3 regions of the Streptomyces sp. NPDC051364 genome follow, and region 1 is predicted to be linked to each of the others. Evidence: riboswitches for the same ligand, from Rfam matches in the RefSeq annotation. Region 1 holds a riboswitch; each other region holds the start of a gene.

Evidence for each region. A riboswitch is a leader RNA that binds a small molecule or an ion and turns the genes downstream of it on or off. The one in region 1 is predicted to bind thiamine pyrophosphate.
Region 2: linked by a shared signal. The riboswitch ahead of thiC (phosphomethylpyrimidine synthase ThiC) and the one ahead of thiO (glycine oxidase ThiO) in region 1 are both predicted to bind thiamine pyrophosphate.
Region 3: linked by a shared signal. The riboswitch ahead of AB0M76_RS35095 (thiamine ABC transporter substrate-binding protein) and the one ahead of thiO (glycine oxidase ThiO) in region 1 are both predicted to bind thiamine pyrophosphate.

The regions. Positions count from the first base shown of each region.
Region 1 is NZ_JBFBAH010000012.1:70,294-73,561, reverse strand. It holds gene AB0M76_RS24625 (Rv2175c family DNA-binding protein) at 1-31, opposite strand, end outside; gene AB0M76_RS24620 (FAD-dependent oxidoreductase) at 123-1,346, opposite strand; TPP riboswitch at 1,771-1,883, shown strand; gene thiO (glycine oxidase ThiO) at 1,881-3,062, shown strand; gene thiS (sulfur carrier protein ThiS) at 3,059-3,259, shown strand; gene AB0M76_RS24605 (thiazole synthase) at 3,265-3,268, shown strand, end outside.
Region 2 is NZ_JBFBAH010000001.1:228,837-232,104, forward strand. It holds gene thiC (phosphomethylpyrimidine synthase ThiC) at 1-1,256, opposite strand, end outside; TPP riboswitch at 1,251-1,396, opposite strand; gene AB0M76_RS01130 (YibE/F family protein) at 1,469-2,878, shown strand; gene AB0M76_RS01135 (SsgA family sporulation/cell division regulator) at 2,929-3,268, opposite strand, start outside.
Region 3 is NZ_JBFBAH010000029.1:49,911-53,178, reverse strand. It holds gene rlmN (23S rRNA (adenine(2503)-C(2))-methyltransferase RlmN) at 148-1,260, shown strand; TPP riboswitch at 1,319-1,428, shown strand; gene AB0M76_RS35095 (thiamine ABC transporter substrate-binding protein) at 1,514-2,647, shown strand; gene AB0M76_RS35090 (iron ABC transporter permease) at 2,707-3,268, shown strand, end outside.

The sequences.
Region 1 (3,268 bases):
GGGCATCGATCTTTGCGTCAATCTCGGTCACGGGCACAAGCCTGCCACCTCGGACCGACACCCGGTACCCGAGCCGACCCGTCCGGGTCCCCGGACCCCCTCCGCACCCGGCTCGTACCGTGCTAGACCAGCGCCGATTTCAGCGGGACCGCGGGATCGGCGACCTTGGCCGGATCCACCGGGGCCCCCGTCTCGATCAGCTTCCGCCCCTGCGCCAGATCCCGCGGCCGGCCCACCGCCAGGACCGCGACCAACGCCCCGGCCCGGAGCCAGCACACCGACCACGCCGCCTCGGCGGGGTCCCCGCGCCACATCAGCTCGTCCGCCCCCGCGTGGTGTCCCGCGTACTGCACGAAGCGCCCGAACTGCTCCGACCAGAAGTACGGCACCGGGTCGTAGACCTGCACCGCAGCCCCCGCCACGATGTTCGCCGCGACCACGCGCGGCCCCTGCAGGGCGTTGTCCCAGTGGTGCACCAGCAGCCGCGCCCCGTAGCGCCCCGACGGGAACGACGCGCAGTCGCCGACCGCGTACACCCCGGGCAGGGAGGTCCGCAGGTACGCGTCCGCCGTGACCGAGCCGTCCGGCCCGAGCCCGACCCCCGAGTCCGCCAGCCACCGGGTGGCGGGCCGGGCCCCGATGCCCACGACCACCGCGCCGGCCGGCAGCTCCCGGCCGTCCGCGAGCAGCACCCGCCCGGACTCCACCGAGGCCACCTTGGCGCCGGTCAGCAGGGCGGCCCCGGCCTCCTCGTACCAGCGGGCCATCGGGGCCGCGACCTCCGCCGGCAGCGCCCCGGCCAGCACCCGGTCCGCCGCCTCGACCACGGTCACCGCGCAGCCCGCCTCGCGCGCCGCGGTGGCGAACTCGGCGCCGATCCAGCCCGCCCCGACGACCACGGTCGCCGGCGCCTGGGCCAGCACCGGGCGCAGCCGGGCCGCGTCGTCCAGGGTGCGCAGCAGGTGCACGCCCTGGACGCCCTCGGACCCGGGCAGGGTCAGCGGTTCGGCGCCGGTCGCCAGGACGAGCACCTCGTACGGGACCGGTCCCGCCTCGGTGTCCAGCTCGCGCTCGGCGGCCCGCAGCCCCGTGACCTCCACCCCGAGCCGGAGCTCGATGCCCAGCCCCTCGAAGTCCACGTCGAAGGCGGAGTCCTCGGCCTTGCCGAGCAGCACCGCCTTGGACAGTGGGGGCCGGTCGTACGGCTGGTGGGGCTCGGCGCCCAGCAGGGTCACGGGGCCGCTCCAGCCCTGCTCCCGCAGCGCGACCGCGGTCTGCACCCCGGCCATTCCGGCGCCGACGATGACGACGCCGCCGCTCTGTGTCTGTTCCGTCTGCTCGCTCACACCGCCCAGCCTAGCGATCTGACACTCCGTCAGTAACGGCACTCCGCCAGAACCGCGGAACGGGCGCTCCTGGGCCGTCCGGGTGACCTGTTGTCGGTTGGTTCGTCGATCTGACCGATGGCGCCGACCGGACAGGGGTGGGTGTTGTGGGTTCGGCGGCATTGTCCACAGGGCAAGGCGACGGAGGCGCCGCCCCCACGCGACCGGAGTGATCGCGTGGGGCATCGGACCGCCCAGGCCGCGCCCCGCAACCCCGGACGGGAGCCGTCCGCCCGCACCGGACCACCGCCCGGAACGGTGAACCCGACGGGGACGCGAACACGGCAACCCAGCCCATCCGACACCGTCCGGGACGAGCGCAGCGAGCGGGAGCAGGTCTACGACTCGCTCCCGCTCGCCGAATAGGAACGGTTAGTCTGGCCGTCGTACCTATCGCGGGAGTCCGGGCGTACCGGGCTGAGAGGGAGGCTGGACGGCCTCCGACCGTACGAACCTGATCCGGGTCATGCCGGCGAAGGGAGGGGCTGGACGCCCATGCACTCATCTCGGAAGGGATCCGCCAGGGGATCCGACGTCCTCGTCATCGGGGGCGGAATCATCGGCCTCGTCACCGCCTGGCGGGCGGCCCGGCGCGGGTTGCGGACCGTGCTCGCCGATCCGGCACCCGGCGGCGGCGCCGCACAGGTCGCGGCCGGCATGCTCGCCGCCGTCACCGAGCTGCACTACGGCGAGGAGACCCTGCTGGGCCTCAATCTCGCCTCCGCCGCCCGCTACCCGGAGTTCGCCGCCGAGCTGGCCGACGCCAGCGGCGGGACGGACATCGGCTACCGCGCCTGCGGCACGCTCGCCGTGGCCCTCGACGCCGACGACCGGCTCCACCTGCGCGAGCTGCACGCCCTGCAGCGGCGCTGCGGCCTGGAGTCCGAGTGGCTCACCGGCCGCGAGTGCCGCCGCCTGGAGCCGATGCTGGCCCCGGGCGTACGCGGCGGCCTGCGCGTGGACGGCGACCACCAGGTCGACCCGCGCCGGCTGGCGGCCGCACTGCTGGCAGCCTGCGAGGGCGCCGGCGTGGAGATCCGCCGGGCGAACGCGGAGCGGCTGCTCACCACCGCCGACCGGGCCACCGGCGCACTGCTGGACGACGGTACGGAGCTGCGCGCCGACCAGGTGGTGCTGGCCGCGGGCTCGCTCAGCGGCCGGCTGGCCGGCGTACCGGCGGACGTGCTGCCTCCCGTACGGCCGGTCAAGGGCCAGGTGCTGCGGCTCGCGGTGCCTGCGGCGTACGCGCCGTTCCTGTCGCGGACGGTACGGGCGGTGGTCCGCGGCAGCCACGTGTACCTGGTGCCGCGCGAGAACGGCGAGCTCGTCATCGGCGCCACCAGCGAGGAACTCGGCTGGGACACCACGGTCACCGCGGGCGGCGTGTACGAACTCCTGCGCGACGCCCATGAGTTGGTGCCCGGCATCACCGAACTGCCGCTGACCGAGACCTGCGCGGGGCTGCGGCCCGGCTCTCCGGACAACGCCCCGCTGCTCGGCCCGACCGAACTGCCCGGTCTGCACCTGGCCACCGGGCACTACCGCAACGGGGTGCTGCTGACCCCGCTCACCGGCGACGTGATGGCGGAGCTGCTGACCACCGGTGCGCTCCCGGAGATCGCCCGCCCGTTCACCCCGCGCCGCTTCAGCGCTGCACGTCAGGAGTCGTACGCATGACCATCTCCGTCAACGGCGAGCCGCGCGAGGTCGCGGCCGGCACCACCCTCGACGCGGTGGTCGCCATCCTGACCGCGGCCCCGTCCGGCGTCGCGGCCGCACTCAACGAGACTGTGGTCCCGCGCGGGCAGTGGCCGCTCACGCCGGTGGGCGAGGGCGACCGGGTCGAGATCCTCACCGCCGTGCAGGGAGGCTGAGCGCGATGG
Region 2 (3,268 bases), on a different contig from region 1:
GGCGCCTCCTCGCAGATCTCCTGCTGGAGGTCGATGTTCTCCTTGATCTTGTGCATCGGGACGTGACCCGGGCCCTCGATCATGGTCTGTACGTTGTGCCGCTTGGCGATCGTGTTCAGCTCGCCCAGCGTCTTCAGCTCCGCGAACTGCGCCGCGTCGTTGGCGTCGGCGATGGAGCCGGGGCGCAGGCCGTCGCCCAGCGAGTACGTGACGTCGTACGTCGCGAGGATCTCGCAGAGCTCCTCGAAGTTCGTGTAGAGGAAATTCTCCTTGTGGTGCGCCAGGCACCACGCGGCCATGATCGATCCGCCGCGCGAGACGATGCCGGTCTTGCGGCGGGCGGTCAGCGGCACGTACGGCAGCAACACGCCGGCGTGGACCGTCATGTAGTCGACGCCCTGCTCGGCCTGCTCGATGACCGTGTCCTTGTAGATCTCCCAGGTCAGGTCCTCGGCGCGGCCGTCGACCTTCTCGAGCGCCTGGTACAGCGGCACGGTGCCGATCGGCACGGGGGAGTTGCGCAGCACCCACTCGCGGGTGGTGTGGATGTTGCGGCCGGTCGAGAGGTCCATGACCGTGTCGGCGCCCCACTTGGTCGCCCAGGTCATCTTGTCGACCTCCTCCTCGATGGAGGAGGTGACGGCGGAGTTGCCGATGTTGGCGTTGACCTTCACCAGGAACCGCTTGCCGATGATCATCGGCTCGATCTCCGGGTGGTTCACGTTCACAGGAAGCACGGCGCGACCTGCGGCGATCTCCTCGCGGACGACCTCGGGGGAGACGTTCTCGCGGATCGCGACGTACTCCATCTCCGGGGTGATCTCACCGCGGCGGGCGTACGCGAGCTGCGTGACGGCGGCGCCGCCACGGCCGCGGCGGGGCTGGCGGGGGCGGCCCGGGAAGACCGCGTCGAGGTTCTTGAGACCACCGCGCGGCGAGGTGTGCTTGATGCCGTCGTCCTCGGGGCGCACGGGACGGCCCGCGTACTCCTCGGTGTCGCCGCGGCTGATGATCCAGTTCTCGCGCAGCGGCGGCAGGCCGCGCCGCACGTCGGTCTCGATCTGCGGGTCGGTGTACGGCCCGGACGTGTCGTAGAGCGTCACATCCTTGCCGTTGGTGAGGTGGACCTGGCGGACCGGCACCCGGATGTCGGGGCGGGAGCCTGCCACGTAGCCCTTGTGCCAGCCCGGCTGGCGCTCGGTCCGGCCGTCGGCGTCCTGGCTGACGGCAGGCGTGCGTGCGTCCTGAATGGTCATGAGACCTGATCTCCCTACGCCGGCATTACCCGGTAACAGGTTCGGCGGTCGACGCAGCCTCTTCCCGTACGCATGTGTGCTGCGCGTACGGTGATCAGCGCCCTCTCAGCCCGGTGCTCCGAGCTCCCGCGTTGTGCAAAGGTGCCCCCACGCTAGCGTCATCTGTGGCGTGCTGAACAGTAGGCCCCCTCAACTCTTGCGATGATCTGCCGGTGACGTCCTCGCCGCAGCATCCCTCCTCGCCCACCGAGCCCACGGGTCACACCGACCACGCACACGCGGCCCCCGGGCATGACCACGGCCCGTCGCACGGCCCGTCCCAGGGCCAATCCCATGGTCATTCGCACGGCCACGGGCCGGCGGCACCCGTCTCGAAGCACCTGCGCAAGGTCATCGCGGCCGTACTGATCCCCTTCGCCGCCGCCGTCTTCGTCGGCATGGTGGTGCTCTGGCCGGGCGGCGCCCCCGCCCACGAGCGCTCCGGGGTGGGCTTCGACCGGCAGACCCAGCAGGGCCAGGTCGTCGCGCTCGAACAGGTCGACTGCAAATCCGTGAATGCCTCGCAGGTGCCGACCACCGGCAGCCCCTCCACCCCGGAGGGCCGTGAGGCCCAGGCCGCGCAGACCGGCGAGTGCAAGAAGGCCACCATCGAGGTCACCACCGGATCCGACAAAGGCCGCACCTTTTTCGAGATCGTCCAGCCGGGCGCTCCACGGCAGTTGGAGAACGGCCAGGAGGTGGTCGTCGCGTACGCCCCGGACGCGCCCCGGGATCTCCAGTACTCCGTGATCGACGTGAACCGCAAGCTGCCGTTGGCGGTGCTGGCCGCCATCTTCGCCGTTGCGGTGGTCGTCGTCGGCCGGATGCGCGGCCTGTTCGCGCTGATCGCGCTGACCATCAGCTTCGGTGTGCTGACGCTCTTCATCCTCCCGGCGATCCTGCAGGGTTCGAACCCGCTGCTCGTCGCGGTCGTCGGTGCCAGCGCCATCATGCTCATCGCGCTCTACATGTGTCACGGACTGAGTGCCCGTACCTCCGTCGCCGTTCTGGGCACGCTCGTCTCGCTGCTGCTGATCGGGCTGCTGGGCTCGGTGTTCGTCGACTGGGCGTTCCTGAGCGGCAACACCGACGACAACACCGGGCTGATCCACGGGCTCTACCCGGACATCGACATGAGCGGCCTGCTGCTTGCAGGCGTGATCATCGGATCGCTGGGTGTGCTCGACGATGTGACGGTCACCCAGACCTCGGCGGTCTGGGAACTCCACCAGGCCGACCCGTCGATGGGGTCCCGCGCCTTGTACCGTGCGGCCATCCGGATCGGCCGCGACCACATCGCCTCGGTGGTCAACACCCTGGTACTGGCCTACGCGGGCGCAGCGCTGCCCCTGCTGCTGCTGTTCTCGATCGCGAACAGCAGCATGGGTTCGGTGGCCAACAGCGAACTGGTCGCGGAGGAGATCGTACGGACACTCGTCGGGTCGATCGGCCTGGTGGCCTCGGTCCCGGTGACAACGGCGCTTGCCGCGCTGGTGGTTTCTGCCGACCGGCCGGGGTCCCCGGCCGGAGCGGCGGCCTCGGGGCCGGTCCGCGGGGGCCGGGGACGGCGGCGCAAGCGCTGAGAGACCCGGGGTGCTCGGGGGCCCGGGGCAGCTCGGCGCGTCCGGTCCGTTCAGCCCGCGTTCTGCTCGTTCTGCCGCGACTCGGCCAGGATCCTGTCCAGCGCTTCGTCGAGGTTCTCCTCGAAGTCGCCGAGGTTGCGCTCCTGACCGAGCGGAACAAGCCGATCGGTGCGGTCGAGGAACGCCACGAGCGGCGCTGCGCCGGCGCGGAACAGAGCCCGGTCGCAGCCGACCTGGAGCCGGATGTGGACGTCGGACAGCTCCTCGGGGTCGGTGGGGGCGATGTGCACATCGCCGTCACCGCACGGCTTGTTGATGCCGTCGAGAAGGAGCTCCCGGCCGAACGCCCAGGTCACGGGCGCGTCTCCGGGAAGGTGGAACGTCAGGCGC
Region 3 (3,268 bases), on a different contig from region 1:
GGGTTCCGGCCGACGGGCGGTTCACCAGGGGGACCCCGCTGAGCTGGGGCGACGTACGTCCGAAGGCTTCAGGTGGGTCCGGGCGGTTACTCTTGAAAGGCGCGCTGCTTCTGCGGCGCGCCTTTCGTCTTACGAGGAGTACCTGCCATGGCCCGCCCCGTCCCGGGAGAGCTCACCTTCGTCGCCCCTCGCGGAGCCAAGAAGCCGCCCCGGCATCTCGCCGACCTCACCCCCGAGGAGCGTCGCGAGGCGGTCGCCGCGATCGGTGAGAAGCCGTTCCGGGCCAAGCAGCTCTCGCAGCACTACTTCGCCCGGTACACGCACGACCCGGCCGAGTGGACGGACATTCCGGCGGGCTCCCGCGAGAAGCTCCAGCAGGAGCTGCTCCCCGAGCTGATGAACGTCATCCGGCACATCTCGTGCGACGACGACACCACCCGCAAGACCCTGTGGAAGCTGCACGACGGCACGCTCGTCGAGTCCGTGCTGATGCGCTACCCCGACCGGGTCACCATGTGCATCTCCTCGCAGGCCGGCTGCGGTATGAACTGCCCGTTCTGCGCCACCGGCCAGGCGGGCCTGGACCGCAATCTGTCCACCGCCGAGATCGTCCACCAGATCGTCGACGGCATGCGCGCGCTGCGCGACGGCGAGGTCCCCGGCGGACCGGCCCGGCTGTCCAACATCGTCTTCATGGGCATGGGCGAGCCGCTGGCGAACTACAAGCGGGTCGTCGGCGCCATCCGCCGCCTCACCGACCCCGAGCCCGACGGTCTGGGCCTGTCGCAGCGCGGCATCACCGTCTCCACCGTCGGCCTGGTCCCGGCGATGCTGCGGTTCGCCGACGAGGGCTTCAAGTGCCGCCTCGCGGTCTCCCTGCACGCGCCGGACGACGAGCTGCGCGACACCCTCGTGCCTGTGAACACCCGCTGGAACGTCCGCGAGGTCCTCGATGCGGCCTGGGAGTACGCCGAGAAGTCCGGCCGCCGGATCTCCATCGAGTACGCCCTGATCCGCGACATCAATGACCAGGCCTGGCGCGGCGACCTCCTGGGCAAGCTGCTCAAGGGTAAGCGTGTCCACGTCAACCTGATCCCGCTGAACCCGACGCCGGGCTCGAAGTGGACCGCCTCGCGTCCCGAGGACGAGAAGGCCTTCGTGGAGGCCATCGCCCGCCACGGCGTGCCGGTGACCGTCCGCGACACCCGCGGTCAGGAGATCGACGGCGCGTGCGGCCAGCTGGCGGCCTCGGAGCGCTAGCCTGCGGTTTTCGCGGGCCCGATTCGGCCACGAGGTACCCTGTGGCCGAACCAATTGCATATTCCGACAGGGGAGCGCCACAGCGCTGAGAGTGCGGTAACCGTCATCCGCAGACCCTCTGAACCTCGCCCCGGTCATTCGGGGTAGGAAGTTCGGTCATCACTCAAGCTGTTGCGCCCTGCCCGGCGACCGCTCGCACTGAGCGCCGGGCAGGGCCGCGTCTTCTCCTGGACATCCCAGGAGGAATTCACCAGTGAGCACCACCAAGAAGTTCGCGGGCGCAGCGCTCGCGGCCGCGCTCGGCGTCGCCACGCTCAGCGCCTGCGGCGGCGGCGACGCCAAGGACAAGTCCGCGGGCGGCGCGGGCGAGGCGCCGAAGTCCAAGACGGTCACGCTCGTCTCCCACGACTCCTTCAACGTGACCGACACGGTCCTCAAGGAGTTCGAGCAGCAGAGCGGCTACACCGTCAAGGTCCTGAAGTCCGGGGACGCGGGCGCCGCCCTCAACCAGGAGATCCTCACCAAGGGCTCCCCGCGCGGCGACGTCTTCTTCGGTGTCGACAACACCCTCCTCTCGCGCGCCCTCGACAACGGGATCTTCACGCCGTACGAGGCCAAGGGCCTGGCCGACGTGAAGCCCGAGTTCGTGCTCGACAAGGAGCACCGGGTCACCCCGATCGACTCCGGCGACATCTGCGTCAACTACGACAAGGCGTACTTCGCCGACAAGAAGCTCGCCCCGCCGCAGACGCTGGACGACCTGATCAAGCCCGAGTACAAGAACCTGCTGGTCACCGAGAACGCGGCGACCTCCTCGCCGGGCCTCGGCTTCCTCCTCGCCTCCGTCGGCAAGTACGGCGATGGGGGTACCTCCCAGGGCGAAGCCTCTGGGGGAGGGTGGAAGGACTACTGGACCAAGCTCAAGGCCAACGGCGTCGAGGTCGTCGACGGCTGGGAGCAGGCCTACAACGAGCGCTTCTCGGGCTCCGCGGGCGGCAAGAAGGCCAAGGGCGACCGCCCGCTGGTCGTCTCCTACGCCTCCAGCCCGCCGGTCGAGGTCCTGTACGGCGAGCCGCAGCCGGCCGAGGCCCCCACGGGCGTCTCCACCGGCACCTGCTTCCGCCAGGTCGAGTTCGCGGGCCTGCTCAAGGGCGCGAAGAACGAGGAGGGCGGCAAGGCGCTCCTGGACTTCCTGGTGAGCAAGAAGTTCCAGGAGGACATGCCGCTGCAGATGTTCGTGAACCCGGTGGTCAAGGACGCGAAGCTGCCGGAGCTGTTCACGAAGCACGGCGCGGTCGTCGAGAAGCCGGAGAACGTCGCTCCGGAGACCATCGCCAAGAACCGTGAGCAGTGGGTCAAGACATGGTCCTCGCTCGTCGTGAAGTAGGACGCGAGAGCACTCCTGCGAAGGAGGGCGCACGCGGTACGGCCGTCAGGCTCGCCCTGATGGCCGTACCGCTCGCCTTCTTCGGGCTGTTCTTCGCCTATCCCGTCGCCGCGATCGTCGGCCGCGGGATCAAGACCGAGGACGGCTGGCAGTTCGGCCGGATCGGCGAGGTGCTGACCCAGCCCGACATCGCCGAGGTGCTCTGGTTCACCACCTGGCAGGCGTTCGCGTCCACGGCGCTCACGCTCCTGATCGCACTCCCCGGCGCGTACGTCTTCGCGCGCTTCGAGTTCCCCGGCAAACAGCTGCTGCGGGCGGTGGTCACGGTCCCGTTCGTGCTGCCGACCGTGGTGGTCGGCACGGCCTTCCTGGCGCTGGTCGGGCGGGGCGGGCTGCTGGACGAGCTGTGGGGCGTCCGGCTGGACACCACCGTGTGGGCGATCCTGCTCGCGCACGTCTTCTTCAACTACGCCGTCGTCGTACGGACGGTCGGCGGGCTCTGGGCACAGCTCGACCCGCGCCAGGAGGAGGCCGCCCGGGTGCTGGGCGCCGGGCGGTTCGCCGCCTGGCGGCGGGTGACGCTGCCCGCGCTCGGGCCGGCCGTGGCCGCCGCCTCGCTGA